One region of the Nostocoides sp. HKS02 genome, then DNA from elsewhere that is predicted to be linked to it. Evidence: predicted binding sites of a transcription regulator. Region 1 holds the regulator's gene; each other region holds the start of a gene.
The links. The regulator LexA, encoded in region 1, represses DNA repair genes until DNA is damaged. The targets are predictions, from matches to a motif close to TCGAACANNTGTTCGA.
Positions count from the first base shown of each region.

Region 2: GKE56_RS06285 (YbaK/EbsC family protein) is a predicted target of LexA. The motif match lies at 1,518-1,533, and genes of this name have one in related genera.
Region 3: recA (recombinase RecA) is a predicted target of LexA. The motif match lies at 5,780-5,795, and genes of this name have one in related genera.

Region 1 covers NZ_CP046121.1:1,502,280-1,512,171, forward strand. The annotation lists gene GKE56_RS07115 (rhodanese-like domain-containing protein) at 60-479, shown strand; gene nrfD (NrfD/PsrC family molybdoenzyme membrane anchor subunit) at 483-1,562, opposite strand; gene GKE56_RS07125 (4Fe-4S dicluster domain-containing protein) at 1,559-2,551, opposite strand; gene fdh (formate dehydrogenase) at 2,548-5,970, opposite strand; gene GKE56_RS07135 (LysM peptidoglycan-binding domain-containing protein) at 6,124-6,522, opposite strand; gene lexA (transcriptional repressor LexA) at 6,747-7,472, shown strand; gene GKE56_RS07145 (DUF4259 domain-containing protein) at 7,508-7,927, opposite strand; gene GKE56_RS07150 (GNAT family N-acetyltransferase) at 7,997-8,524, opposite strand; gene GKE56_RS07155 (bifunctional 2-polyprenyl-6-hydroxyphenol methylase/3-demethylubiquinol 3-O-methyltransferase UbiG) at 8,543-9,130, shown strand; gene GKE56_RS07160 (NAD-dependent protein deacetylase) at 9,111-9,892, opposite strand, start outside.
Region 2 covers NZ_CP046121.1:1,312,230-1,322,121, reverse strand. The annotation lists gene GKE56_RS06290 (glycoside hydrolase family 3 N-terminal domain-containing protein) at 1-883, shown strand, start outside; gene GKE56_RS06285 (YbaK/EbsC family protein) at 902-1,438, opposite strand; gene GKE56_RS06280 (DUF6504 family protein) at 1,658-2,011, shown strand; gene GKE56_RS06275 (SAV_6107 family HEPN domain-containing protein) at 2,021-2,515, shown strand; gene GKE56_RS06270 (methyltransferase domain-containing protein) at 2,517-3,338, shown strand; gene dinB (DNA polymerase IV) at 3,347-4,639, shown strand; gene GKE56_RS06260 (DUF3040 domain-containing protein) at 4,806-5,177, shown strand; gene GKE56_RS06255 (DUF456 domain-containing protein) at 5,238-5,720, opposite strand; gene GKE56_RS06250 (hypothetical protein) at 5,747-5,968, opposite strand; gene GKE56_RS06245 (type IIA DNA topoisomerase subunit B) at 6,321-8,468, shown strand; gene GKE56_RS06240 (ATP-binding cassette domain-containing protein) at 8,518-9,892, opposite strand, start outside.
Region 3 covers NZ_CP046121.1:527,051-536,942, forward strand. The annotation lists partial or broken gene GKE56_RS02440 (ATP-dependent helicase) at 1-1,754, opposite strand, end outside; gene GKE56_RS02445 (DUF3046 domain-containing protein) at 1,856-2,077, shown strand; gene GKE56_RS02450 (nitronate monooxygenase) at 2,074-3,102, shown strand; gene GKE56_RS02455 (ABC transporter ATP-binding protein) at 3,138-4,070, shown strand; gene GKE56_RS02460 (ABC transporter permease) at 4,070-4,921, shown strand; gene GKE56_RS02465 (ABC transporter permease) at 4,918-5,748, shown strand; gene recA (recombinase RecA) at 5,996-7,063, shown strand; gene GKE56_RS02475 (regulatory protein RecX) at 7,069-7,677, shown strand; gene miaB (tRNA (N6-isopentenyl adenosine(37)-C2)-methylthiotransferase MiaB) at 7,723-9,249, shown strand; gene def (peptide deformylase) at 9,286-9,892, shown strand, end outside.

The sequences.
Region 1 (9,892 bases):
GCCTTTCGTCGAGAGGGGTGGAGACCTCGCCCACGCTATCTCGGGCCCATCGTCGGTGCGTGGACACCTCACGACCGGCAGCCCTCGCGAGCGCGATCGACCTGGCCCTCGCGGACGCCCAGACGACCCTGCACCGCCTCACGCCAGCCGAGGCGCTGGCCGCGCAGCGGCAGGGCGCGCTGCTGGTCGACACCCGGACGCCTCAGCAGCGTCGCCGCCAGGGCGAGCTGCCGGGGGCGGTCGTGATCGACCGAACCGTCCTGGAGTGGCGGCTGGACCCGACCAGCGACTGGCACATCGCCGAGGCGTCGGCCGACCGCCAGGTGGTCGTCGTGTGCCGTCAGGGCTACAGTTCGTCCCTTGCGGCGGCCTCGCTGCGCCGACTCGGGGTCGACGCCACCGACGTCATCGGCGGCGTCGAGGGATGGCTCGCGGCGGGGCTACCCGTGGGCTCGAGCGCTGCCGACGTGCGCGAGTGAGCGCTATCGACCGGTCGTGATCGAGTCGTCGGTGACTCCCCGCTCGCGGCGCCGTTCGAGACGTTCGCGTTGCGGTGCCACGGTGTAGCGCGGGTCCTTGGCGGACTCCATGCCCGCCTCGAAGATCCCGAACCGCGTGCACACCGAGCCGGCCATCAGCGCCAGACCACTGAGGACCGCGGCGGTGCGGTGGCGACCGAGCACGGCTCCCCCGGCCGCACCGGCGACCGTGAGCGCCCGGCTGGCCTTCAGCAAGGTGCCGGCGTGGCCGGTCTTGAGCGGTTCGGCGAGCGTCTCGCCAAGGCTGCGCTCGAGACGGTCCATGGCCGCCAGCTCCAGCGCAGCCCCGGCCACGGCCATCCGACGGGCCGGTCCGGTCTGCTCCGGCGGTGCGGTGACCAGGGCGAGCCCGGCGGCTGCTGCGCTGGCCGAACCGACGAACACGAACGGCAGCTCGCGATAGGACTCGTGCCAAGTGGGCGTGGCCGTGTCGGCCAGCAGCACCGCCGTGTATGCCGCGAGCGGCGCGGCCAGCAGCGCCGACCCCGCGGACGCGGCCGGGTCGACGAACCTCAGCGCACCGGCCAGCGCGGAGTCGTCGTCGAGCAGCTCGCGGCTCGCCTCGGACGCCACAGCCAGTCCGGCAAACGCGCCGAAGCCCGTGAGGATCCAGCTGCCCACCGACATCGGCGAGGTGAGCTTGACCGTGCGCATCATGTTGAGGGCACGCGCGGGTTTGCCGAGGTCGCGCACCAGCGCGAGGCCACCCGCGGTGAGGGCCGCCAGCGCGGCATACCGGCTGTTGCGGCGCAGCACCGGCAGCCGGCGCGCTGCCCCACCCGCACCGAGCAGCGCGGACCCTGCGGCCAGCCCACCGAGGAAGATGTAGGCCGGGATGTCGGCCTCCCACGGCGCGGGTTTGACCACGGGCCGGCCGTAGTAGCTGTCGAACTTCACGTCCGGCACCATCATCGACTCGTCGCGGCGGCGGCCACCGTCGCGACCACCATCGCGGCGTTCGGCCCGACGCTCGGCCCGGCTGCGCTCGGGCGGGCGGTCGGAGTCGAGGGGGTTGGTGGTCATCGCCGGCGGCCTCCGAGGAACGAGCCCGCGGCAAGGACGAGCATCGCCAGCCCAGCCAGGCCGGCCTTGCGATACATGTCGGGCAGGGCGGCAGTGGTGACCCGGGGGTCCGGTGGCAGGCCGTAGACCTCGGGCTCGTCGAGCAGCAGGAAGACCGACCCGGTGCCGCCGACGCCGTCATTCTCGTTCGCGCCGTACAGCCGCGCCTCGGGGTAGCCCTGGTCGTGGAGCTGGGCCACCCGCTCGTGGGCTTCGGCTTGCATGTCGGCGAGGTCACCGAACCGGATCGAGGTGGTCGGGCACGCCTGCGCACAGGCTGGCGTCTGGTCGTGGCCGATCCGGTCGTAGCAGAGCGTGCACTTCTGGGCGGCGCCGGCGTTGGTGACCGTGTCGTCGCCGGGGCGGCGCTCGATGACGCCGAACGGGCACGCCGGGACGCAGTACCCGCAGCCGTTGCAGACGTCGTCCTGGACCACCACCGTGCCGAACTCGGTGCGGAACAAGGCCCCCGTCGGGCAGACGTCGAGACAGGCCGCGTGGGTGCAGTGCTTGCACACGTCGGACGACATCAGCCAGCGGAAGTCGGGCATCTGGTCCTCGGCGAACGCCTTCGCGACGGAGTCCACGTCGGACCCCACACCCGAGCCGACCTCGGCGTCGACCTCGGTGCGCAGAGCCGGCATACCGAGGTCGATGAGGCGGCGCCCGGACTCGCGCGCCGCCGCGATCCGGTCGCCGTCCTGCTCGATGAACGCGACGTGGCGCCAGGTGCTCGCTCCGAGCGCGCCCGTGTTGTCATAGGAGGACCCGAGCAGGTCGAGGCCGTCCTCGGGGATGGCGTTCCACTCCTTGCAGGCCACCTCGCAGGCCTTGCAGCCGATGCAGATCGAGGTGTCGGTGAAGAAGCCCTTGCGTGCGCTGTCGCCGGTCCAGCCCGCGTCCGTCGCAGGGTCGGTCGGACCGGAGAGCTGGTTGTTCCAGAAGCTCATCGGTCGCGCCCCTCGTCCTGGTGGTCGTTGGTGTGGTCGTCATTGGTGTGGTCGTCATTGGTGTGGTCGTCATTGGTGTGGTCGGTGGCCAGCTCGTTGCCGGTCTGGACGGTAGTACCCGACCGTGACTGGTACTCGGCAACCAGCCGTAGGACGTCCTCACCGCGCGGCCGTCGACCGGGCTGGATGTCGCACGAGCCGACCTTGGACTCCTGGATCTGGACGTTGGGGTCCAGGGCGACACCGAGCAGGTCGTTCGCCGCGTCGCCGGAGACGATCGCGTCGCTGCCGACGCCCCAGTGGTACGGCAGCCCGATCTGGTGGATGGTGCGCCCGTTGATGACCAGCGGCGTCATCCGCTCGGTGACCAGGACCCTCGCCTCGATCGCCGACCGCGCGGAGACGAGCGTCGCCCACCCGCCGTTCTCGAGGCCCCGCTCCTGGGCGAGCTCTGGGCTCACCTCGCAGAAGAACTCGGGCTGGAGCTCGGCGAGGTAGGGCAGCCATCGGGACATGCCACCGGCCGTGTGGTGCTCGGTGAGCCGGTACGTCGTGAACACGTAGGGGTAGACCTCGGCGCCAGGACTCGTGCCCGACGGGCTCCAGAGGTTGTCCTTGCGGGGGAACACGACCCGCGTCGGGCTGGACTGCTGGGCGTAGAGGGGGTTCTGGACCGGGGACTCCTGCGGCTCGTAGTGGGTCGGCAGCGGTCCGTCGACCAGGCCCTTGGGCGCGAACAACCAGCCCTTGCCGTCGGCCTGCATGACGAACGGGTCGTCACCGGCCAGGCCGTCCGGGCCGCCCGTGCCCGGTGGCGGTCGGTGGTCGGGGCGCGTGGCCACCGGGAAGTCCGGGACGTCCTTGCCGGTCCACGTCGCCTTCTCCTCGTCCCACCACACGTAGGCCTTGCGCTCGCTCCACGGCTTGCCGGCCGGGTCAGCCGACGCGCGGTTGTAGAGGATCCGGCGGTTCATCGGCCACGCCCAACCCCAGTCAGGCGCCACCTCGGACTGCTCGCGCCCCGGGACTCGGCTCGCCGCGCGGTTGACCCCGCCGGCGAAGACCCCGGCGTAGATCCAGCACCCACCGGTGGTCGAGCCATCGGCCCGCATGGCCAGGTAGTTGTCGAGCGGCTTGCCGGCATCGTCGCCGCTGAGGTGGACCCCGTTGATCTCACGCAGGACGGCCTCGGCGTCGATCTCGCCGGACGGTTCGAGTGGGTAGTCCCAGGTCAGGTCGAGCAGCGGTCGGTCGCGGGGGTCGGTGGAGTCCTTGAGCTTTTCGCGGATGCGCTGGCCGAGCAGGTGGAAGAACTCGAGGTCGCTCTGGCAGTCGCCGGGCGGCTCGACCGCCTTGTGGTGCCACTGGAGCAGCCGCTGGGTCTGGGTGAAGCTGCCGGACTTCTCCACGTGCGAGGCGGCCGGGAAGAAGAAGACCTCGGTCTGGATGTCCTCGGTGGCCAGCTCGCCGGTGGCTATCTCGGGGCTGTCCTTCCAGAAGGTGGCTGACTCGATCAGGTTGAGGTCACGAACCACGAGCCACTTCAGGTGGGACAGGCCCAGCCGCTGCATGCGCCCGTGGGCCGAGCCGACGGCCGGGTTCTGGCCCAGCAGGAAGTAGCCCTCGACCTCATCGTCGAGCATCGCCATGACCGTCTGGTAGGTGCCGTGCGGCCCGGTCAGACGTGGGAGGTAGTCGTAGCACCAGTCGTTGTCCGCGCTGGCGTGCTCGCCCCACCACGACTTGAGCAGGCTCACGGCATACGCGTCGGCGTTGGCCCAGAAGCCCTTCTGCTCCTTGCTCGCGATCGCCTCGAGGTACTGCGCCCAGGTGTCGTGGCTGCCGGCCATTGGCATGGCGAGGTAACCGGGGAGGATGTTGTAGAGCGTCGGGATGTCGGTCGAGCCCTGGATGCTGGCATGGCCGCGCAGCGCCATGATGCCGCCGCCGGGACGACCGACGTTGCCCAGGAGCAGCTGCAGGATCGCGGAGGTGCGGATGAACTGGGCACCGAGCGTGTGCTGGGTCCAGCCCACGGAGTAGACCCAGGACGTGGTGCGGTCCCGGCCGCTGTTCTCGGTGATGGCCCTGGCGACGTAGTCGAAGTCGTCGACGGAGATGCCGCAGACCTGCGCGACCATCTCGGGGGTGTACCGGGCGTAGTGCCGCTTGAGGATCTGGAAGACCGTCTGCGGGTCCTGGAGCGTCTCGTCGCGCAGCACCCGGGCGTGCTCCAGCGCCGGGCCCCCGGAGCCGTGCTGGTCACCGGCGGAGTGTGCGGACTTCTGGCTGCCGTGCTGCTGCTCGGCGCCGGCGTCGCCCACTACGGTCCGCTTGCCGTCGCCGTCGCCGTCGCCGTCGCCGTCGCCGTCGCCGTCGCCGTCGCCGTCGCCGCCATCGTCGGCGGTCGCGTAGGACCACGACGTCTGGTCGTAGCCACCCTTGTCATGGTCGTAGCCGGAGAAGAGCCCGTCGAGGTCCTCGGTGTCCTGGAAGTCCGTGCTGATCAGCGTGGCGGCGTTGGTGTACGCCACGACGTAGTCCTTGAAGTAGAGCTCGTTGGTCAGGACGTGGTTGACCAGGGCACCGAGGAAGACGACGTCGCTGCCGGCCCGGATCGGCAGGTGCTTGTCAGCGCTGGCCGAGGTGCGGGTGAACCGCGGGTCGATGTGGATGACCTTGGCACCCTTGCGCCGCGCCTCGACCACCCACTGGAAGCCGACCGGGTGGCACTCGGCCATGTTCGACCCCTGGATGACGATGCAGTCAGCGTTGGCGAGGTCCTGGAGGTACTGGGTGGCGCCTCCGCGCCCGAACGAGGCCCCCAAACTGGGGACCGTGGCGGAGTGTCAAATACGCGCCTGGTTCTCGATCTGGATCGCGCCCGCCGCGGTGAACAGCTTCTTGATGAGGTAGTTCTCCTCGTTGTCGAGGGTCGCTCCCCCGAGCGAGGCGATGGCCATGGTGCGGCGCAGCGACCTGCCCTTGGCATCGTGGTCCTGCCAGCCGCGGCGGCGGCTCTCGACGAAGCGGTCGGCGACCATGTCGAGCGCGGTGTCCCGGTCGAGGGACTCCCACTGGGTGCCCCCGGGGCGGCGGTAGAGCATGGCGGTCTGGCGGCCGGGGTGGTTGACCAGCTGCTCGCTGGCGGAGCCCTTGGGGCACAGCCGGCCACGGGAGATCGGCGAGTCCGGATCGCCCTCGATCTGGACGACCTTCTCGTCCTTGACGAACACGCGCTGCCCGCAGCCCACCGCGCAGTAGGGGCAGATGCTCTGCACGACCCGGTCAGCAGTGCTCGTGCGCGGGGTCAGCTCCTCGGTATGCCGCGAAGTGACCGCCGGACCGCGGCCCAGGAGATCTCCCGACCGGACTTGGCGGACGACCGGCCACGAGAGAAAGGCCTTCCTGGCGTCCACGCGGAACCTCCCTGCCTGCTGATCAGCGATGTTGCTGTCAACCTGCCACAACTCGCGGGCCGGTGCACGCCCGGCAGGCAGGCCGGCAGCCAAGCCCGGCGGCGGTTGGCTCAGCAGCCGTTCAGCGTCGTTCAGGGGCGTTCAGGGGCCGGCTCAGCCGACGGCGGGAATGAGCAGGCTCTGCCCGGCGTGGATCTCGGAGCTGGTCAGGTCGTTGGCGACCTGGATGCGAGCGACGGCGTCGGCGACCGGCAGGCCGGGCAGCTGCTGAGCCGCGATCTGGGAGAGCGTCTGGCCACCCTGAACCGTCGTCGAGTGGTCGATCACCGTGGCCGAGGCGCCGCCGGAGAGCAGGGCGATGGTGGCGGCCACGAGGACGACGAGCACCAGGGACGTGATGGCGAGGCGGCCCGCGCGGGTGAGGCGCAGTGGCGCGCCGGGCACCGCCACGGCGTCGCTGCCGCAGGGCACGGAGACCAGGTGCGGCCGGGCCACCCGGCTCGGCACACGCAGGGGGGCGGGGGCGACGTCCCAGGCAACTGCTGCACTCATCGGTTCCTCCATCTGACGGCTCTTCGAACGAGTGTGCGAAAAGCGCTCTGCCTGATTTCTAGCACGCATGTTCGAAAGGTTCAAGACACGCGTCGAACACATGTTTGGCAACTCTGTTCGAACGCCATACGCTGTGGTCACGCCTCAGATCAGATCAGAGGCCACCGACAGCCCCACCTGCACCACCCGCCACAGGCACCTGACCTGCAGAAACGAGGAGCGCGATGAGCGAGGACAACGTCAAGGAGCTTCCCGACCGCGACCGCGGTGACGGGCTGACGGTGCGCCAGCGCCGGGTCCTCGAGGTGATCCGCAACTCGGTCGACCGCCGCGGCTACCCGCCCAGCCTGCGCGAGATCGGCGAGGCCGTCGGCCTCACCTCACCCAGCTCCGTCGCCCACCAGCTGTCGACGCTCGAGCGCAAGGGCTTCCTGCGCCGCGACCCCAACCGGCCCCGCGCGATCGAGGTCGTCTCCCCCGATGCCACCGCCGAGACGCGCGGCTACCGCGGCGGCGCGAGCGCCGAGGACGAGACGGCGACGTTCGACGAGACCGGCCTGGGCGACGCCCGTCCCGAGGCGTCCTACGTCCCTGTGCTGGGCCGGATCGCGGCCGGCGTGCCGATCATGGCCGAGGAGTCCGTCGAGGACGTGTTCCCGCTGCCCCGTCAGCTCGTTGGCGAGGGCCAGCTCTTCCTGCTCAAGGTCGTGGGTGACTCGATGGTCGAGGCGGCGATCTGTGACGGTGACTGGGTGGTCGTGCGCCAACAGCCGACGGCGGACAACGGCGACATCGTCGCGGCCATGCTCGACAGCGAGGCGACGGTCAAGACGTTCAAGCGCAAGGACGGTCACGTGTGGCTGCTGCCGCACAACCCGGACTTCGAGCCGATCGACGGCGACCACGCCACCATCCTCGGCAAGGTCACGGCGGTGCTCCGCCGGATCTGACGCCCTGACGCCGGCTCAGTGGCCCTGACGCCGGCTCAGTCGCCCAGTGCGTCGAGGTAGTGCGTGATCCGGGTGTTGAAGCGGTCCCCGGCGTCCCCGTCGGCCACGATCTCCCAGAGCTCGTTGTCCTCGGAGCGCAGCGCCCGGTGCAACGCCTTCGTGGCGAACTCCTCGAGCCGCTCGTCGACGTCGAGCGGCTCCTCGTCCAGCCAGCGGGGCACGTTGCGCTCCCCCACGACCGACTCAGGGTCGTCCGAGGCCGCCACGACGACGGCCGCGGCGATCGCCTCCGACATCGTGGACGCCTCGATGTAGTCCGTCGCGCGGATCACCCGCCGAAGAGCCGACTCCACCTTGACGCGGCGCTCCTGCGGGTCGGACTCCTCGAGGTCGTCGAGGAAGTCGAGTGCGTCGTCGTTCTCGAACGGACCGGTCCTGATTCTCGTCGCGCCCATGTCAGCCTCCGAAACTCTCGTCGAGCGTCACCTCACGAGACTGCCAAGCGTTGCGCCGACACGCCAGACCTAGCCGCCCGAAGCCATCCGTTGGTACCACGCGGTGTCGACATAACGGCCGAACTTGTGCCCCACCTCCCGGAGCACCCCGATCTGCTCGAAGCCCACGGCCCGGTGCAGCGCCTCACTGGCGTCATTGGGCAACGCCACGACCGCGACCTGGGTGTGCACGTCGGGCCGGGCGTCGAGGCGGGCGAGCAGCTCGGCATATAGGGCGCGCCCGAGTCCACGACGCCGCGCGCCGACCGCGAGGTAGACCGACACCTCTTTGGTGCCGGCGTACGCCGGGCGCGGACGGAACGGCCCGGAGTACGCGTAGCCCAGCACCTCGTCCCCCGCTCGGGCGACGAGCACGATGTCGCTGCCACCCGCCGACGCCAGCTTCTCACCCAGGTATGCCGCCCCACGGGGCTCGGTGTCGAACGTCGCGAGCGAGGTGCCGACCTGCTCGTCGTAGATGGCGGCCATCGTCGGCAGGTCGTCGAGGCCGGCGTCGCGGATGACGATCTCCGGCTCCCCCGCGGCATTGGCGCTCATATCGGCGATGCTAAGGGGATGACCGACCGCCAGCAGATGTGGGACCAGCGATATGCCGCGAGCGCCCGGGTCTGGAGCGCCACCCCCAACGCCGAGGTCGCCCGGATCGTCGGCGGCTGGCCGCCCGGTCGCGCGCTGGACCTCGGTGCCGGCGAGGGCCGTCACGCCGTGTGGCTGGCCGGCCTGCACTGGCGGGTGACCGCGGTCGACTTCTCGGCGGTGGGACTGGCCAAGGGCGACGCCGAGGCGACCCGGCGAGGGGTCGCCGTGGACTGGGTCGTCGCCGACGTGCGTTCGTGGCACCCGCCGGAGCGCACGGCATACGACCTCGTCCTCGCCGCCTACCTGCACCTGTCACAGGACGTCCTGTCGCGCGCCACCTCGTGGCTGGCCCCCGGTGGCGCCCTGGTCGTCGTGGGTCATGCGCTGCGCAACCTCACCGAGGGCGTCGGCGGCCCCTCAGATCCGTCGCTGCTGCATACCCTCGAGCAGCTGCGGTCGGCCGCGGCCGGACTCGAGATCGAGCGGTGCGAAGAGATCGTCCGCCCCACCGACGCCGGCGACGCGATCGACGCGGTGCTCGTGGCTAGGCGCCCAGCCGGCTGACCAGCTCGGTCAGGGTGGCACCCAGCGGCGCGTCGAGCTGCAGCGTCGCGTCGGCGTCGCCACGGGTGGCGCCGCGGGTGATGATGGCCACCGGGATTCCGAGGGCCGCGGCTCGGCGGACGAAGCGATAGCCGCTCATGACCTTGAGGCTCGAGCCGAGGACGAGGATGGCATCGGCCTGCTCGGTGAGCCGAAAACAGTGCTCCACCAACGGTTTCGGCACGGACTCGCCGAAGAACACGACCTCGGGCTTGAGGGTGTCGCGGCCGCAGACGAGACACAGCGGGACGCGGAACGCGGCGACGTCGAGGTCGTTCAGGGCGATGTCGCCGTCGGGGCGGATCTCGTCGCTCGAGACGGTGTATGCCGGGTTGGCTTCGCGCATGCGGGCGTCGAGGTCCCAGCGGGAGGTCCGGTCGCCGCAGGTGAGGCAGACGACCTTGGCGAGCGACCCGTGCAGCTCGGTCACCTCGGTCGTGCCCGCCGACTGGTGGAGGCCGTCGACGTTCTGGGTGATGATGGGGCCGAGGAGCCCAGCCGACTGGAGGCGTGACACCGCCGCGTGGCCGGCGTTGGGGCGGGCCTGGTTGAACCGCTGCCAGCCGACGTAGCTGCGCGCCCAGTACCGCTGCCGGGCCTGCGACGAACCGAGGAACTCGGCGAACTGCATGGGCGTGACCCGCCGGTTGCCGTCCGGCCCCCGATAGTCGGGTATGCCGGACTCGGTCGAGATCCCCGCCCCGGTGAGCGCGAGCACATTGC
Region 2 (9,892 bases), 190 kb from region 1:
GGTCTCCGCGAGCAGCGCGTCGAACAACGCGCCGATCGGCCGGTACAGCCGCGAGTACGGCTACACGCCGACTGTTGTCGCCGACAAGGGAACAGCCTTCCTCAAGGGGATGCGCTCGGCCGGTCTGGCCGTCACCGCGAAGCACTTCCCCGGACTGGGGCGGGTCACGGGCAACACCGACGTCACCGCTGGGGTCACCGACACCGTGACCACCTCCACCTCCGCGGACCTCGTGCCGTTCCGGGCCGCGGTCGCCTCGGGCGCCGGTCTGCTCATGGTGTCGTCGGCGATCTACAGCCGCATCGACCCCCGCCAACCGGCCGTCTTCTCCCACGCGGTGATCACGGGGATGATCCGCCAGGGCCTGCGTTTCGGCGGCGTCGTCGTCAGCGACGACCTCGGGAACGCCGCCCAGGTGCGGGCCTGGTCGCCGGGCGCGCGAGCGGTGAACTTCATCAGCGCCGGGGGTGACCTCGTCCTGACCGTCAACCCTCAGGTCATCCCCGCGATGGTCGCCGCGGTGGCTGCTCGCGCGTCGACCAACAGCGCCTTCCGGGCCCAGGTCAACGCCGCCGTCCTGCGGGTGCTCGTGCTCAAGGCCACCGAAGGGCTGCTGGCGCCACGGCTCGCGGTCACCGGAGTGCTCAACGCCACCACCGTCGTGGCCCTGCAGCGCTGGCTCTCGGTGACCCGGACGGGTCGACTGGACACCGTGACGGTGCGTGCCCTGCAACAGCGCATCGGAACGATCGCGGACGGCCTGTGGGGGCCGGCGTCCACGGCGGCACTGCAGTCCTACCTCGGGACGTACCGCGACGGCGCCCGCACGTGGAACACCCGGATCGTCAGCCTGCTGCAGCGGTACCTCAACACCCAGCTGTGACGGGAGCCCACTTCGCGGTCAGCAGACCTCGATGGCGGTGCTGTGGGGCCCGGTGATCCTGAGCAGCTCCTCGTAGGTGGTCCGGAACACGGTGTGGCTGTGGCCGGCGGCCGCCCACACGTAGGGATACCGGCTGAGCGAGACGTCGACGACCGTGGGCACGGCGTGGAGGTGTCCGACGGGCGCCACACCGCCGATGGCGAAACCGGTCTGGGCTCGGACGAAGTCGGCGTCCGCGCGGTCGATGCGCTCGACTCCGTCGAGCAGCTCGGCCACCTTCACGAGGTCGACCTTGTGGGCTCCCGAGGTGAGGACCAGGAGGGGCCCGACCGTGCCGTCCTCGGCGTGGGCACGGAACACCAAGGAGTTCGCGATCTCGGCGGGCGTGATGCCCAGCGCGGCCGCGGCGGCCGATGCCGTGCGCACGGCATCGGGCAGGGTGATGACCTCCGGGGTGATGTGGTGGACAGCGAGCGCCGCGAGGACGCGCTGGACGCCGGGGTGGGCGCCGAGGTCGGGCGCGCCCGGGGAGGTGGCTGCGCCGGACTGCGACATGGACGAATGCTAGGCGGGCCGGTGGGCGGCGGACCAGAGGGATTGCGGGCTGTCGGCGCCGGGGTATACCTTCTTCTCATCGAACACCTGTTCGAATGACGGGTCCTCGACGGAACCCGCCGTGCGGCTCTGGCCCTGTGATCAGGCGCCTCGACCCCGCCCGTTCGCAGGGCCAGAGCGCACACCCCACCCCACTCCCACCCTCCGAAGGAGTCGCTCGTGGACCGCCGGTACGAAGAACCCATCGACGTCCGCGACGCGGCCCACGAGGACGCGCCGGCATCCTCCGACGGTGATCCTGGGCGCCGTCCGGACGCCTTCGTGTGGCGCGGCAGGCTCTACGTCGTCCGAGCGATCCTCGACCAGTGGAACGAGCACCGGCCGTGGTGGCGCGACGCGCGCGGGGGGCACGAGGTCGTCGCAGGCGCCCGTGAACGCCGGGTCTGGCGAGTCGAGGCCAGCCCCGGCCGCCTCGGCGGCGCGCAGGTCTACGACCTCGCTGCGACACTCCCTGGCTCGCCGGGGGCCGGTGCCCAGGCCAACCAGTGGCAGCTCCTTCGGGTCGCGGACTGAGGCGCCGCGATGACCAGCACCCTGGACCTGCTCGACCGGTCGCGCCATTCCCTGCTGCTGGCGTGCCAGAGCACCGACACGACGACCCGCCACCAGCATGCCCGCCTGGCCGCGCTGCGAGCCGCGGCGTCGATGCTCGCCGCCCGACGTGACGCCCGTCGCCTCCGCGGCCCCGGGGCGTCCGACGGCGCAGACGGACCAGACGGACCCGACCGTCCTGACGACTCCGACCGGGCGGGGCCGCACAGCCTGTGGGCCCTGTTGCCCCGGTTGGCCCCAGAGCTCGCCGAGTGGGCCACCTTCTTCGAGGTGGTCACCGCCGATCGCCGGCCGCAGGGCCAGGTGACCGCCCGTGAGGCCGACGACCTCCTGCGCCAGGCCGAGCTGTTCCTCGACCTCGTGTGCCACAGCCTCGGCGTGCCCGCGAACAACCACGGGCCGATCGACCTCCTCGTGCCGACCATCCCGTGCGCTCTGCCCAGCGCCGTCGGCTCCGGCCGTTAGGGTGGCAGTCGACCCGCCCACCCTGCAGCGCTACCCCGGAGGAGACCTCGTGGCCGAAGAGCAGTGGCGCGCCCGACGCGGCGGCGTCGAGACCGCACTGCGGACCTCGGCGGTCTGGGTCGCAGTCCGTGAGCTCATCGAGACACAGCAGTCCGAGCTCGGCCGCCCGTTGCGGGTGCTCGACCTCGGTGGCGGCACCGGCGGCTTGGCCGTCCCGCTGGCCGAGCTGGGGCACGAGATCACCGTGGTCGATCCCAGCCCCGATGCCCTTGCCTCACTGTCGCGCCGCAGCGCCGAGCGCGGGGTCGGCGCCGCGGTCACCGCAGTCCAAGGCGACGCCGACTCGCTCGTCGACCTCGCCGGCGACCGGCCGTTCGACCTGGTCTGCTGCCACGGAACCCTCGAGGTCGTCGACGACCCGGCCGCCACCGTGGGCGCGCTGGCCGCGGTTCTCGCACCGGGGGGCCACCTCAGCCTGGTGGCTGCCCAGCGCCTGGCCGTCGTGCTCGCTCGGGTCCTCGCCGGCCAGTTCGCCCAGGCCCACACGGCGCTGGTCAGCGCCGACGGCCGTTGGGGGAGCGCCGACCCCCTCCCACGCCGCTTCGACGCCCCAGCCCTGGTCGCGATGGTGGAGGCCGCCGGGCTCCGGGTTCTCGACGTGCACGGGGTGCGGTTGTTCAGCGACCTCGTGCCGTCGGCCCTGCTCGACACCGAGATCGACCGCACCGCCCTGCTCGAGCTCGAGCACGCCGCCAGCCGACACCCCGAGTTCGGCTTCCTCGGCCAGCTCGGGGCTGCGGTGCACATCCTCGCCAAGCGCTGAGGCGAGCCGTGAGCCGGCGCCAGTTCGCGCTCCCACAGCGCACCGCCCAGCAGCCACCGGACGACACGGGCTGCACCATCCTGCACGTCGACATGGACGCCTTCTATGCCTCGGCCTCCCTCCTGCGCCGCCCCGAGCTGGTCGGCACCCCGGTGATCATCGGTGGTGGGGGCAACCGCGGGGTGGTGCTGTCCGCCACCTACGAGGCCCGCGCGTTCGGGGTTGCCTCGGCGATGCCGATGTCCCGCGCGCGACGGCTCTGCCCCCAAGCCACGGTGATCGCGCCGGACCACGCCCTGTACAGCCAGATCTCGGCGGGCGTGATGGCCACCTTTGCGACGATCACGCCCGTGGTCGAGCCGTTGTCCCTGGACGAGGCCTTCCTCGACGTGGCCGGGTCCACGCGCCGGCTCGGCAACCCCGCCCGCATCGGCCAGCTCCTGCGCGACACCATCCACGAGGAGCAGGGCATCACCTGCTCGGTCGGCGTGGCCCCGACCAAGTTCGTCGCCAAGCTCGCCTCCGGTCTGGCCAAGCCGGATGGCATGGTGGTCGTGCCGCGTGAGGAGGTCCTTGGCTTCGTCCAGCAGCTACCCGTCGGCGCGCTGTGGGGAGTGGGGGACCGCACCGAGGAGACCCTCGTGCGCCTGGGCCTGCACACCGTCGCCGACATCGCCCACACCCCGCTCGACACCCTTCGGCAGGCCCTGGGTGACAGCGCCGGCCCGCACCTGTACGACCTCGCCTGGGGGCGTGACCCGCGACCGGTCGAGCCCCAGCGTCGCGAGCGCAGCATCGGGTCCGACGAGACGTTCGAGGTCGACGTCGACGACCCGGCATACATCCACCGCCAGCTGCTCAAGCTCAGCGACCGCACGGCTGCGCGGGTGCGGTCCGCGGCCATGGTGGGACGCACCGTCTCGATCAAGGTGCGGTTCGCCGACTTCACGACCGTCACCAGGAGCAAGACCCTGCGCGACCCCACGGACGTGAGCCGCGAGATCTACGACACGGCCAAGGCGCTGTTCGATGCCCTCGCCCTGCACCAGGCCCGCATCCGGCTCGTCGGCGTCCGGATGGAGGGACTCGTCGAGGCGCAGGGAGCACCGATCCAGGGGTTGCTCGACGAGCCCGACCACGGGTGGCGCGAGGCCGATCGCGCCGTCGACCGGGCCAGTGCGCGGTTCGGCGTCGGCAGCGTGCGTCCCGCCAGCCTCATCCGTGACACCGATCGCGCGCGGGCGACACCGCAGGACCGGCGCGGCAGGTCACAGCCCTCCACACCCGACCCGAACGGCTAGTGCATCACCGCCCGGCGACATATCCTGAAGGTGCCATCGCAAGGCGCTGACCGGCCGCAACGCACGCAACAACGGCAATGCAACTGGGCGGGGCGCTCGAGCGTTGGTCCAGGTGCACGCCGAAAGCCAGGAGGTCATCGTGCCGCTCTCAGAGCATGAACAGCAGTTGCTCGAACAGATGGAGCAGGCGCTGTATGCCGAGGACCCCAAGTTCGCGTCGCAGATGCAGGGCGCGGGCGCCAAGGCGGCGGCACGACGTCGCATCGCGGTCGGGGTCGTCGGCGTGCTCGTTGGCCTCACCCTGGTGCTCGTCGGGGTCAACACGACCATGTGGCTCGGCGCTGCTGGTTTCGCGGTCATGGTCGCCTCGGTCGCCTTCGCACTCACCCCGCCCCGGCGACGCACCCCGCTCGGCACGGTCCAGCCCGACGGCTCCGTGCGTCGGCCGGCCGCGACCACCCGCAAGACCTCGAAGCAGTCGGGCTCGTTCATGCACCGCCTCGAGGAGCGCTGGGACCGTCGGCGCGACGAGTACTGACCCGCACCGAGTCCCCACACAGCGAGTACCGACCCACGCCGAGTCTCCACACAGCTCAGCTCAGCGGCTCAGCAGCACTCCCACGACCCAGGTCGTGGCGATGGCCAGGCCGGCGAGCAGCTCGATCCCCATCGACGTGAACACCGCGCGCAGCGCGCTCTTGGTCGAGGACCAGGCCGTGCCGCGGTCGCGTGAGTGGGCCAGCTCGACGAGGTAGATCCCGAGGATGAACCCCACCGGGCCGCCGACGACGGGGATCACGAAGAACCCGACGATCCCGAGCAGCATCGACAGCAGCAGGGTGGAGCGGTGCACGCCGGCCTCGCGCAACCGTCGTTCGGGCACGGCATACCGCAGCGCGAACCCGGCCACCCACAGCACGGCAGCCACGGCGAACACCACCCACGCCACAGTGGTGCCGGTGTCGAGCGCCCAGACCAGGACCGCCGCCAGCACGAGGAGCAGCCCGGGCAGCACCGGAACGACGATCCCCACCATCCCGATCACGATCAGGACAGCGGGGACCCAGGTGGATGCGTCCACGGGCGTCAGGGCGCCAGCAGCGCCTCTCAGCGTTCGTCGACGGGGGCGACGGCGGGCGTCTCGTGCAACCGCTCGCTCTCGTCCTGGATCTCGGCGTGTTCGCGGAGCTTGGCCAGGTGTTCACGTCCGTGGTGGGCGCAGAACAACAGTTCGCCCCCCGCGTGCAGGCGGGCGCGAACGTAAGCCTGGGCGCCGCAGCGGTCGCAGCGGTCAGCCGCGGTCAAAGTGGGTGCCAGTGCAGTGGTCACGTCAGCCTTCCTTCGTTCTCGTGTCTCTGATGAGACGTCCATCTCCGGTCCGAGGTTGGCATCCCGGTCCGGCGCCGGTGATAACAGTCAAGCACGGTCAGTTCTTCCCGCCGTGCATTGGCCCGGGATGTGGGTCATGTCATGTCGCATCGGGTGATTCGGAGGTCAGGCGTCCGGTGGATGGGCCACAGACCGACCCCAGCGTATGCGGCGCACCTGTGAGCCCCCGCCACCGGCGCCCATGCGCCCGGGTCCCGCGTGCCTGCGAGGGCCTGTCACGGCGTCGGGATAACCTGCGGGGACCGGCCGGGGACGGGTCTCCAGCCGCCGCAGATCACCAGAAGGGAAGGCCGTGGCTGAAGCCACCACCGCGAAGAAGGCCGCGACGACCAAGTCGTCCTCGGACTACAGCGCTCACCACCTGCAGGTCCTCGAGGGGCTGGAGGCCGTCCGCAAGCGGCCCGGCATGTACATCGGGTCGACCGACGGACGTGGCCTCATGCACTGCCTGTGGGAGATCATCGACAACGCCGTCGACGAGGCCCTGGCCGGTCACGGCGAGCGGATCGACATCGTGCTGCACCGCGACGGCTCCGTGGAGGTGCGTGACAACGCCCGCGGCATCCCGGTCGACATCGAGCCGCGCACCGGTCTGACGGGGGTCGAGGTCGTCTTCACCAAGCTGCATGCGGGCGGCAAGTTCGGCGGCGGCTCCTACACCGCTTCTGGCGGCCTGCACGGGGTGGGGGCGTCCGTTGTCAACGCCCTGTCCTCGCGGCTCGACGTCGAGGTCGACCGCGGCGGCAAGACGTACGCCATGAGCTTCCGCCGCGGCGAGCCGGGGTACTTCCCCGACGTCGCGAGCGCTGAGAAGGATCCCGAGCACGAGTTCACGCCCTACGAGCGCACCAGCGAGCTGGCCGTCATCGGCACGACGAAGCGGGGCGTGACCGGCACGCGCATCCGCTACTGGGCCGACCGGCAGATCTTCCTCAAGGACGCCACCTTCGACTACGAGCAGCTCGTCGCCCGCGCCCGCCAGACCTCGTTCCTCGTGCCGGGCCTGACCTTGGTGATCCGCGACGAGCGCGGCCTGCCGGGCACCCCGGGCGAGAGCGGCCCCCACGAAGAGACCTTCGTCCACGACGGGGGCATCTCCGAGTTCGCCGAGTTCCTCGCCCCCGACGCCGCGGTCACCGAGGTCTGGCGGCTGCAGGGCACGGGCACGTTCACCGAGACGGTGCCGGTGCTCGACTCCGCGGGCCACCTCTCGCCGGCCGATGTCGAGCGCGAGTGCGAGGTCGACATCGCGGTCCGCTGGGGCACCGGGTACGACGCGAGGGTCAGCTCGTTCGTCAACATCATCGCCACCCCCAAGGGCGGCACCCACATGGCGGGCTTCGAGCAGGCTCTGCTCAAGGTGTTCCGCAAGCAGCTCGAGGTCAACAGCCGCCGCCTCAAGGTGGGCAACGACAAGGCCGAGAAGGACGACGTCATGGCCGGCCTGACCGCCGTCGTGACCGTCCGTCTGGCCGAGCCGCAGTTCGAGGGCCAGACCAAGGAGGTCCTCGGCACCAACGCGGTCCGCGCCATCGTCGCCAAGGTGGTCGAGCAGGAGCTCACCGCGCGCCTGAACTCCGTGAAGCGTGGCGACAAGGCCCAGGCCGCGCTGCTGCTCGAGAAGGTCGTCTCCGAGATGAAGTCGCGGATCAGCGCGCGGCTGCACAAGGAGACCCAGCGTCGCAAGAACGCCCTGGAGACCTCCTCGCTGCCGGCCAAGCTCGCGGACTGTCGCTCGACGGACGTCGCCAAGTCCGAGCTGTTCATCGTCGAGGGTGACAGTGCCCTGGGCACCGCGAAGCTGGCGCGCTCGAGCGACTTCCAGGCCCTGCTGCCGATCCGCGGCAAGATCCTCAACGTCCAGAAAGCCTCGGTGTCCGACATGCTCAAGAATGCCGAGTGTGCCGCGATCATCCAGGTGGTCGGGGCGGGCTCCGGGCGCTCGTTCGACCTCGACGCGGCCCGCTACGGCAAGGTCGTCATCATGACCGACGCCGATGTTGACGGCGCGCACATCCGCACCCTCCTGCTCACGCTCTTCTTCCGGTACATGCGTCCCCTGGTCGAGGCAGGCCGGGTGTATGCCGCGGTCCCGCCGCTGCACCGCATCGAGGTCGTCAATGCGGGCGCAAAGAAGAACGACCTGATCTACACCTACTCCGAGAAGGAGATGCGCACGACCCTGGCCTCGCTCGACAAGCGGGGCAAGAACGTCAAGCAGCCGCTGCAGCGCTACAAGGGCCTCGGTGAGATGGATGCCGACCAGCTGGCCGAGACGACGATGGACCCACGCCTGCGCACCCTGCGCCGGGTGACGCTGCGCGACGCCGAGATGGCCGAGCGGGTGTTCGAGCTGCTCATGGGCAACGACGTGGGGCCCCGCAAGGACTTCATCGTCGAGTCGGCCGCCGAGCTCGACCGCGAGCGCATCGACGCCTGAGGCGCCTGACTCGCCGGCGTTCGGTGCTCAGCCCTCAGCCGCGCTGGCCTCAGCCTTTGACGTATGCCGCGAGGTGCTGCCCGGTGAGGGTGCTCCGGTCGGCGACGAGCTCGGCCGGGGTGCCCTCGAAGACGACTCGGCCACCGTCGTGTCCGGCCCCCGGGCCGAGGTCGATGATCCAGTCGGCGTGCGCCATGACGGCCTGGTGGTGCTCAATGACGATGACGGACTTGCCGGAGTCGACGAGCCGGTCGAGCAGGCCGAGCAGCTGCTCGACATCGGCGAGGTGCAGGCCCGTGGTCGGCTCGTCGAGGACGTAGACGCCGCCGGTCTCGCCCAGGTGGGTGGCCAGCTTGAGCCGCTGGCGCTCACCGCCGGAGAGGGTGGTGAGGGGCTGGCCGAGGCGCAGGTAGCCGAGGCCAACATCGGCCAGGTGGGTGAGGAGGGTGTGCGCGGCCGGCGTCCTCGCCTCACCGGCGCCGAAGAACTCGCGCGCCTCATCCACCGACATGGCGAGCACCTCGCTGATGTCCTTGCCGCCGAAGGTGTACTCGAGCACCTCGGCCAGGAACCGCTTGCCGTCGCACTCCTCGCAGACCGTGGCGACGCCGGCCATCATGGCCAGGTCCGTGTAGATGACGCCCGCACCGTTGCAGGCAGGGCAAGCACCTTCGGAGTTCGCGCTGAACAACGCGGGCTTCACGCCGTTGGCCTTCGCGAAGGCCTTGCGGATCGGGTCGAGCAGTCCGGTGTACGTCGCCGGGTTACTGCGTCGTGAGCCCTTGATCCCGGCCTGGTCGACCGAGACCACGCCGTCGCGGCCCGACACCGAGCCGTGGATCAGCGAGCTCTTGCCCGAGCCGGCCACCCCGGTCACCACGACCAGGACCCCAAGTGGCAGGTCGACATCGACCTCGCGCAGGTTGTGCGTGCTGGCGCCGCGTACCTCGAGCACGCCCGTGGGCGTGCGCGTGGCTGGCTTCAGGGCGGCACGGTCGTCGAGGTGTCGACCCGTGACCGTGCCACTGGCGCGCAGGCCCGCGACGGTGCCCTCGAACATCACCTCGCCGCCCGCGCTACCGGCCCCGGGACCGAGGTCGACGACGTGCTCGGCGATCGCGATCGCCTCGGGCTTGTGCTCGACGACTAGCACGGTGTTGCCCTTGTCGCGCAGCTGGAGCAGCAGCACGTTCATGCGCTCGATGTCGTGCGGGTGCAGCCCGATCGTCGGCTCGTCGAAGACGTACGTGACGTCCGTCAGCGAGGACCCGAGGTGACGGATCATCTTGGTGCGCTGGGCCTCTCCGCCGGAGAGCGTTCCCGACGACCGGTCGAGCGAGAGGTATCCGAGTCCGATCTCGGCGAACGAGTCGAGGAGGTGTCGCAGCCCGGTCACCAAGGGCGCCACCGTGGGCTCGTCCAGG
Region 3 (9,892 bases), 980 kb from region 1:
CCGACCCGGGACTCGTAGACCATCTCCTCGTCGAGCTCACCGACCCGTCGGCCCGCGCCCTCGGACGAGGCGAGGAACACGGCATACAACCCGCGGTCGGGGATGGTGCCGCCGGAGGTGACGGCGAGCCGCTGAGCCCCCGGACGCCCGGTGAGGGTGCCCGTGACCCGGTCCCAGACGATGCGAGGGCGCAGCTCGGCGAACTCGTCGCTGGGGTAGCGCCCCGAGAGCATGTCGAGCACGGACTCGAGGATCGACCGGGGCAGCGCCGCGAACGGCGTGGCGCGGCGGACCACCTGCTCGAGGTCGTCGACGGTCCACTCGTCGAGCGCGCACATGGCCACGATCTGCTGGGCGAGCACGTCGACCGGGTTGGCCGGCACGCGCAGGGACTCGATGGCACCGGTCCGCATGCGCTCGACGACGACCGCGGTCTGCACGAGGTCGCCCCGGAACTTCGGGAAGAGGACCCCGCGGGACACTGCCCCGACCTGGTGGCCGGCGCGCCCGACCCGCTGGAGCCCGGACGCCACGGACGGCGGTGACTCGACCTGGATCACCAGGTCGACGGCCCCCATGTCGATGCCCAGCTCCAGCGAGCTCGTCGCGACCACGGCGGGCAGGCGGCCGGCCTTGAGGTCCTCCTCGATCAGCTGGCGGTGCTCCTTGCTCACCGACCCGTGGTGGGCCCGCGCGAGGACCGCGGGTGCGCCGGACGACGCGCCCGACTGGGCCATGAGCTGGGCAGGCGTGCGCCCGGCGGTATGCCGCGGGGCGGGCTCGGCAGGCTCGTCACCACGAGCCTCGCGGGCCGTCTCGAGGCGCTCGTCCCATATCTCGTTGAGCCGGGCGGTGAGCCGCTCCGCGAGGCGTCGGGAGTTGGAGAAGACCAAGGTGGAGCGATGGGTGGCGATCAGGTCGACGATGCGCTCCTCGACGTGTGGCCAGATCGAGGCACGCCGCTCGGCGCCCGAGGCCGGACCCGACAGGTCGCCCTCGATCACCTCACCGAGGGCGGACATGTCCGCGATCGGGACGACGACCTCGAGGTCCCACTCCTTGGTCGACGGTGGCCGCACGACCTCGACCGGCCGGCCGCCGGCGAGGTAGCGAGCCACCTCGTCGACCGGTTCGACGGTGGCGGACAGGCCGATGCGTTGCGCCGGGGTGTCGAGCAGGGCGTCGAGGCGCTCGAGCGAGAGGGCGAGGTGGGCGCCGCGCTTGGTGCCGGCGACGGCGTGCACCTCGTCGAGGATGACGGTCTCGACCCCGGCCAGGGCCTCGCGGGCCTGGGAGGTGAGGATGAGGAAGAGCGACTCAGGGGTGGTGATGAGCACGTCGGTGGGAGTGCGCGCGAATGCGCGGCGCTCGTTCGCCGGCGTGTCGCCGGAACGCACGGCCACGGTGATGTCGGGTGGGGTCAGCCCGAGCCGGGTCGCCGCGTGGCCGATGCCGACCAGCGGCGAGCGCAGGTTGCGCTCGACGTCGACGGCCAGGGCCTTCATCGGGGAGACGTAGAGGACCCGGCACCGCTTGAGCCGCTCGACGGGAACCGGCTCGCTGGACAACCGGTCGAGCGCCCAGAGGAACGCGGACAGCGTCTTGCCCGAGCCGGTGGGCGCCACGACGAGCGCATGGTGCCCCGAGCTGATCGCCGACCAGGCGCCGGCCTGGGCCGCGGTGGGCGCGGTGAAGGAGCCCCTGAACCACGCCGCGGTGGCGGGGGAGAACCGGTCGAGCACGTCGCCTGCCATCAGAGCCACAGCCTCTCACCCCGGACCGACACTCGCTGCCGCCGTAGGACGCTGGCTGGTCGGCCGGTGGTCCTGTCGGACGCTGTGCCTACACTCGGGCCGTGCGTCTGAGCCGGTTCTGGGAGCTGATGAACGACGAGTTCGGCGAGACCTATGCCGGCTCGCTCGCTCGCGGGCACACCCTGCACGCCCTCGGCGACGTCACGGTGCTCGAGGCGCTGGACCGCGGCGAGTCTCCTCGGCGGGTCTGGCTCGCGCTCTGCGACGACATGGACGTGCCCGAGTCGCGCCGACTCGGCATCGAGCGCCGGCACGTCCGGTGACCCGTCTCGACTGGTCGGCCCACCCGCTGGTCCTCGCACCCATGGCGGGCGGCCCGACCACCGTGGCACTCGCCGCCGCGGCGGCTCGGGGAGGGATGTTCCCGTTCCTCGCCGGCGCCTACCTCACCGCCGCGCGGCTGCGCGAGGACGTCGCAGCCCTGCGTGCGGCGACCGCGGCGCCGTTCGGGGTCAACGTCTTCGCGCCGTCACCGAACCTGCCCACGATGCACGCCGACGCCCTCGCGTATGCCGAGCTGCTGGCGCCGTGGGCGGCCGCCGCGGGCGTCGAGCTCGGCGAGCCGCGCTATGACGACGACGCGTTCGACGCCAAGGTGGACCTGCTCGTCGAGCTGGCGCCGCCGCTCGTGAGCTTCGCCTTCGCCTGGCCACCCGCCGAGGTCGTGGCCCGCCTCCAGGCGGCCGGCGTCGAGGTCTGGGTCACGCTCAACGATCCCGACGAGGTGGCCTGGGCGCAGGAGCTGGGCGTCGACGGGCTGGTGGCCCAGGGCTGGGAGGCCGGCGGTCACCGGGGTGGCCCGGTCGACACCGGCGCAGAACAGCTGGCGGTGCGCGAGCTCGTCAGCGCACTGCGAGACCGCAGTCCGCTGCCGGTGATGGCGGCCGGCGGGCTCATGACCGGTGGCGACGCCGCGCAACTGCGCGCGGTCGGCGCGGTGGCCAGCGCGTTCGGCACGGCCTTCCTGGACTGCGTCGAGGCCGGCACCGCCGGGGTCCACCGGTATGCGCTCACCCACCGCAGCGGCACGCGCGTCACGCGGGCGTTCACCGGCCGCAGCGCGCGGGCCCTGAGCACGACGTGGACCGAGCGGTTCGGCGACGTCGCGCCGGCGGCATACCCCCACGTGCACCACCTGACCGCGCCCCTGCGGGCCCACGGCAAGGCGACCGGCGAGGCCGAGCTGGTGCACCTGTGGGCGGGCACCGGCCACGCCGGGATCCGTCCGATGGCGGCCACCGAGCTGGCCCGCACCCTGCGGGCCGAGCTGGACGCCGGAAATGGGTGAGAGCGTGTCGGCGATTGTCGGTAGCGTGCAGCATCGTGCCTGACGACGACATCCTGCTGAGCGCCTCGGGGCTGACGAAGACCTTCGGGGACTTCACGGCCGTCGACGGCATCGACTTCGCGGTCCGCAAGGGGGAGTGCTTCGGGTTCCTCGGTCCCAACGGGGCGGGCAAGTCCTCGACGATGCGCATGGTGGGGTGTGTCTCCCCGGTCTCCGACGGTGAGCTGCGGCTGTTCGGGCTCGACCCCGGTCAGCACGGCCCGGCCATCCGCGCGCGCCTGGGCAGCTGCCCCCAGAAGGACACCCTCGACGAGGAGCTCACGGTCGAGGAGAACCTCTGGGTCTACGGCCGCTACTTCGGCCTCTCGCGCAAGGAGGTCCGCTCCCGGGCTGCCGAGCTGCTCGACTTCGCCCAGCTCACCGACCGGGCCGGTGACAAGGTCGAGCCGCTGTCCGGCGGCATGAAGCGGCGGCTGACGATCGCCCGCTCGCTGATCAACTCACCCGAGATCCTGCTGCTCGACGAGCCCACCACGGGCCTGGACCCGCAAGCGCGCCACGTCCTGTGGGACCGGCTCTTCCGGCTCAAGCGCTCCGGCGTGACGCTGGTGCTGACCACGCACTACATGGACGAGGCGGAGCAGCTCTGCGACCGGCTGGTGGTCATGGACCACGGGCGGATCGTCGCCGAGGGGTCGCCTCGCGAGCTCATCGACACCTACTCGACCCGTGAGGTGCTCGAGCTGCGCTTCGACGTCGAGGACCAGCGCGACTTCGCCCAACAGCTCGCCGGGGTGGGGGAGCGGGTGGAGGTCCTGCCCGACCGCCTGCTGGTCTACACCGACGACGGCGACGCGGCCGCCGCGGCAGTCCACGCCCGCGGCATCGCGCCGCTGTCCTCGTTGGTGCGCCGCTCGACCCTGGAAGACGTGTTCCTCCACCTGACCGGCCGGACGCTGGTGGACTGATGTCACCCCTGCCGCCCACCGAAGCCGTCACCGAGCAGTGGGAGCAACGGGCCACCCCAGGCCCGCGACCCGCACTGAGCGCCCACGAACGGGTGCTGGCAGTGTGGGAGTACCACCTGCGGGTCTATCGCCGGACCTGGCGTGGCTCGGTCATCTCCCGGGCGCTCATGCCCCTGCTCTTCCTGCTGTCCATGGGGGTCGGGCTCGGGTCGCTGGTCGACCACCGGGCCGGCGGCGTCCACGGCGTGCCGTACCTCGCGTTCGTGGCCCCGGCGATCCTGGCGGTGCAGACCATGTGGGTGGCCAACGGCGAGTCGACGTACCAGGTGCTCGGGTACATCAAGTGGAACATGACCTACCACGCCCAGCTGGCCTCGCCTCTGGGCGTGCGCGACGTGCTCTCAGGGCACTTCCTGGCGGTGGCCTGCCACCTGGTCATGTCCACGTCGTTCTTCATGGTCGTCGCCGCGCTGTTCGGGGGCTTCCACTCCTGGTGGGCCCTGCTGTGCCTGCCGATCGCCGTCCTGACCGGCATGGCCTTCAGCATCCCGATGTTCGCGTTCACCGCGGTGCAGGAGGGTGACAACGGGTTCAACATCCTGTTCCGCTGGATCATCACGCCGATGATGCTCTTCTCCGGGACGTTCTTCCCCATCCAGCAGCTGCCCGTCTGGATGCAGCCGATCGCCTGGGCGACGCCCCTGTGGCACGGCGTCGAGGCCTGTCGCGCGGTGGCCAGCGGCACCATCGCCTGGGGGCCGCTGGCCGGTCACCTGCTCGTCCCGCTGGCGTATGCCGCGGTGGGCTGGTGGCTTGCCGAGCGCGCCTTTGCCCGGAGGCTGGTTCCGTGAGCGCGACCACGACTTCGACCTCGCCGGCCGCGCGGGTGGCTCGTCTCGTCCCGATGCCTGCGGGGGCCGGCCTCGCCCGGATGATGGTCGAGCGCAACGTCACGGCGTTCCGACGGGGCTGGATCGCGCTCGTCACCGGGTTTGCCGAGCCGGTGTTCTACCTGTTCTCCCTCGGGATCGGGATCGGCGCCCTAGTGCACACCGTCACCACCGACTCGGGCCGCGTCGTGAGCTACGTGCAGTTCGTCGCGCCGGCGCTGCTGGCGACCTCGGCGATGAACGGCGCCGTGTTCGACTCGACCTTCAACGTGTTCTTCAAGCTGAAGTACGCCCGCCTGTACGACGCCGTGCTGGCCACCCCCATGGGCCCGCGGGACATCGCCGTCGGAGAGATCTCGTGGTCGCTCATCCGCGGCGGGATGTACTCGGCCCTGTTCCTGGCGGTGGCCCTGGTGGCTGGTGCGGTCACCTCCTGGTGGGCCGTGCTGGCCTTGCCCGCGGCCGTGTTCATCGGCTTCGCCTTCGCGGCGGCGGGGATGTTCGCCACGACCTTCATGCGCTCGTGGGTCGACTTCGACTACGTGACCCTGGCGATCCAGCCGATGTTCCTGTTCTCGGCGACCTTCTTCCCGCTGTCGACCTACCCCGATGCGCTGCGATGGCTGGTGGAGTGCACTCCGCTGTACCACGGCGTCGCGCTCGAGCGGGCGCTCCTGCTCGGGGACGTGGGCTGGGGAGTGCTGGGTCACGTGCTGTACCTGGGCGTGCTGGGTGGGGTGGGCGTCATCGGCGCAGCCCGTCGGCTCGAACGACTGCTGCTTTCGTAGGTCGGCGTGTCGCGCTAGACCACCGCCCATTTCGAACACACGTTCGGTAGACTCATGCACAGGTGGAGCCCCGACGGGCCTTCGTCCACAGCTCTGGTGTGGGCTCAGGTCGACTGTCGGTGGCGACTCCTAGCGTCTGACCCAACAGCGGATACTGCACAGATTCTGACTGACCAGTTCTCTGACTGACCAGGGTCGAAGGCAGGCGCGCCCGACTCGACCAGTGAAAGAAGGAACCGTGGCGAAGATGGCTGCAACCACCAGCTCGAACGGCATCGACCAGAAGGCCAAGTCCCTGGACTCCGTCATGGGCCAGATCGAGAAGTCGTTCGGCAAGGGCGCCGTGATGCGCCTGGGCGACGACATCCGACCGCCCATCGAAGTGATCCCCACCGGCTCGATCGCGCTCGACATCGCGCTCGGCATCGGTGGCCTTCCGCGCGGTCGGGTCGTGGAGATCTACGGCCCGGAGTCCTCGGGCAAGACCACCGTCGCCCTGCATGCGATCGCCAACGCGCAGAAGGCCGGCGGCATCGCCGCGTTCATCGACGCCGAGCACGCCCTCGACCCGGAGTACGCCAAGAAGCTGGGGGTCGACACCGACGCTCTGCTCGTCAGCCAGCCCGACACCGGTGAGCAGGCACTCGAGATCGCCGACATGCTGATCCGCTCGGGCGCCCTCGACATCATCGTCATCGACTCCGTCGCGGCGCTGGTTCCCCGTGCCGAGATCGAGGGCGAGATGGGCGACAGCCACGTGGGCCTGCAGGCCAGGCTCATGTCCCAGGCCCTGCGCAAGCTCACCGGCGCCATCAACAACACGGGCACCACCGCCATCTTCATCAACCAGCTCCGCGAGAAGATCGGCGTCATGTTCGGCTCGCCCGAGACGACGACCGGTGGCAAGGCGCTGAAGTTCTACGCCTCGGTCCGACTCGACGTCCGCCGCATCGAGACGCTCAAGGACGGCACCGAACCCGTCGGCAACCGCACCCGCGTCAAGGTCGTCAAGAACAAGGTCTCGCCCCCGTTCAAGCAGGCCGAGTTCGACATCCTCTACGGCTTCGGCATCTCTCGCGAGGGTGGCCTCATCGACATGGGCGTCGACCAGGGCTTCGTCCGCAAGGCCGGTGCCTGGTACACCTACGACGGCGACCAGCTGGGCCAGGGCAAGGAGAACGCCCGGCAGTTCCTCAAGGACAACCCCGACCTGGCCGACGAGATCGAGAAGAAGATCAAGGAGAAGCTCGGCATCGGTCCGCAGGTCGACAAGCCGGCCATAGCTGTCGTCCCTGAGGTCTCCGTCGAGTTCTGATCCGCATGACTGCGCGACACGACACGGCCAGGGCTGCCCTCGAGGCGGCCCTGGCCGCGACCGCGTCCGACCGAGCCGAGGCCCGGCCCGAGCGGCCCGACCGACCCGAACCGGCCGAACAGTCCGGTGAACCGAACCCCTATGACGTCGCCCGCCAGATCGCCTTGCGCCAGCTCGCGCTGTCACCGAAGAGCCGCAAGCAGCTCCTCGACAAGCTGCGCCAGCGCAACTGCCCCGACGACGTCGCCGAGGCGGTGCTCGACCGCCTCACCGAGGTCGGGCTCATCGACGACGAGGCGTTTGCCGGGATGCTCGTCCGGTCCCAGCAGGCCGGCCGCGGCCTGGCCAAGCGAGCCCTCGCGCGCGAGCTGCGCACCAAGGGCGTCGACGACGAGACGGCGCAGGCCGCGCTGGAGGCGGTCAGCTCCGACGACGAGCGGGCCCGCGCGGAGCGGCTCGTGGCCAAGCGCCTGAAGGCTCTGCACGGGCTCGAGCCCGCTGTGCAGACCCGTCGGCTCGCCGCCATGCTGGCCCGCAAGGGGTACCCCTCCGACCTGGTGATGAGCGTGGTTCGCGAGGCCGTCGCGAACGCGCCGGAGCACCGGCGTGACTGAGCACGGCATACCCGGCGGTGCGCAGCACGTACCCTTGTCCGTGCGATGAGTACCACCACAGCCCTCGTGGCCCACCCCACCTACGACGTCCGCACCCATGGGTGCCAGATGAACGTCCACGACTCCGAGCGGCTGGCCGGGCTGCTCGAGACGGCGGGCTACGTCGACGTCAACAGCCTCCCGGCAGACCAGCGCCCTGAGGCTGCCGACGTGGTCGTCTTCAACACGTGTGCGGTGCGCGAGAACGCCGACAACAAGCTCTACGGCAACCTCGGTCAGCTGCGTCCGGCCAAGACCCGCAACCCCGACATGCAGATCGCCGTCGGCGGCTGCATGGCCCAGAAGGACCGCGAGACCATCGTCGCGCGTGCGCCCTGGGTCGATGTCGTGTTCGGCACCAACAACATCGGCAGCCTCCCGGCCCTGCTCGACCGGGCGCGCCACAACAAGCGCGCGGAGGTCGAGATCCTCGAGAGCCTCGAGGTGTTCCCGAGCACGCTGCCGACGCGACGTGACTCGGCCTATGCCGGCTGGGTCTCGATCTCGGTGGGGTGCAACAACACCTGCACGTTCTGCATCGTCCCGAGCCTGCGTGGTCGTGAGGCCGACCGGCGCCCTGGTGACGTCCTGGCCGAGATCCGGGCGCTCGTCGAGCAGGGGGTCGTCGAGGTGACCCTGCTCGGACAGAACGTCAACACCTATGGCGTCGAGTTCGGCGACCGACTCGCGTTCGGCAAGCTGTTGCGGGCCTGCGGCGAGATCGACGGTCTGGAGCGGGTCCGGTTCACCAGCCCCCACCCCGCGGCATTCACCGACGACGTCATCACCGCGATGGCGCAGACCCCGAACGTCATGCCCAGCCTGCACATGCCGCTGCAGTCGGGCTCCGACAAGGTGCTCAAGGACATGCGCCGGTCCTACCGCAGTGCGAAGTTCCTCGGCATCCTCGACAAGGTCCGCGCCCAGATCCCTGACGCGGCGATCACCACCGACATCATCGTCGGCTTCCCCGGCGAGACCGAGGCCGACTTCGCCGAGACGCTGCGCGTCGTGCGCGAGTCCCGGTTCGCGAGCGCCTTCACCTTCCAGTACTCCATCCGCCCGGGCACCCCGGCCGCGACGATGCCCGACCAGCTGCCCAAGGCGGTCGTCCAGGAGCGTTACGAGCGGCTGATCGAGGTCCAGGAGGAGGTCTCCTGGGCGGAGAACCGCCGCCTCGAGGGGCGCGAGGTCGAGGTGCTCGTCGCCACCGGCGAGGGACGCAAGGACACCGCGACCCACCGACTCTCAGGTCGAGCCCGGGACAACCGGCTGGTGCACTTCGCCGTGCCCGAGGGCGGCGAGCGACCGCGTCCGGGTGACCTGGTCACGGTCGGGGTCACCTACGGCGCGCCTCACCACCTGGTCGCCGACGCCTCCCTCGCGGGTGGCGCGTATGCCGTGCGCCGTTCGGCCGGCGGCGATGCATGGGCGGCGCTCCAGGACGCTCCGGTCCCGGGCAAGCCCGGGGTCTCGCTGGGCATGCCCGGTGTGGGTCGGCCCGCACCCACGGCCGCGCCCACCTGCGGCTGACGATCTGGCTGCGCGAATCTGGAAGACTGCCGACCCATGACCATCCGGCCCATCGTCATCACCGGCGAGCCCGTCCTGCACCAGCGCGCCGAGCCGGTGCCGACCTTCGACGGAACGCTCGAACAGCTGGCCACCGACCTGTTCGAGACCATGGATGCCGCCCACGGCGTGGGCCTCGCCGCGCCCCAGATCGGGGTGGGCCTGCGGGTGTTCACCTGGGCGATGGACAACGACGACGGGGTGCCGGCTCGCGGCATCATCGTCAACCCGTTCGTCAGTGCGGCCAAGCCCAGCGTCGAGGAGCCGGACCCGCACGACGAGACCGAGGGCTGCTTGTCCGTGCCCGGCGAGAGCTTCCCCCTCAAGCGAGGGGAGCGAGCCACGGTCAGCGGCTTCGACCTCGCGGGCAACGAGGTCTCGTTCGAGGCGACGGGGTGGTTCGCCCGGTGCATGCAGCATGAGTACGACCACCTCAACGGCTTCCTCTACGTCGACCGGCTCAGCGACCGATGGGCCCGCAAGGCGCGCAAGGCCGTGAAGCGTCAAGGCTGGGGCGCCCCGGGGTTCAGCTGGCTGCCCGGAGTGGACCCCGACCCGTTCGGGCACGACGACGTCGAGCACCAGCACGACGAGAACCAGCACG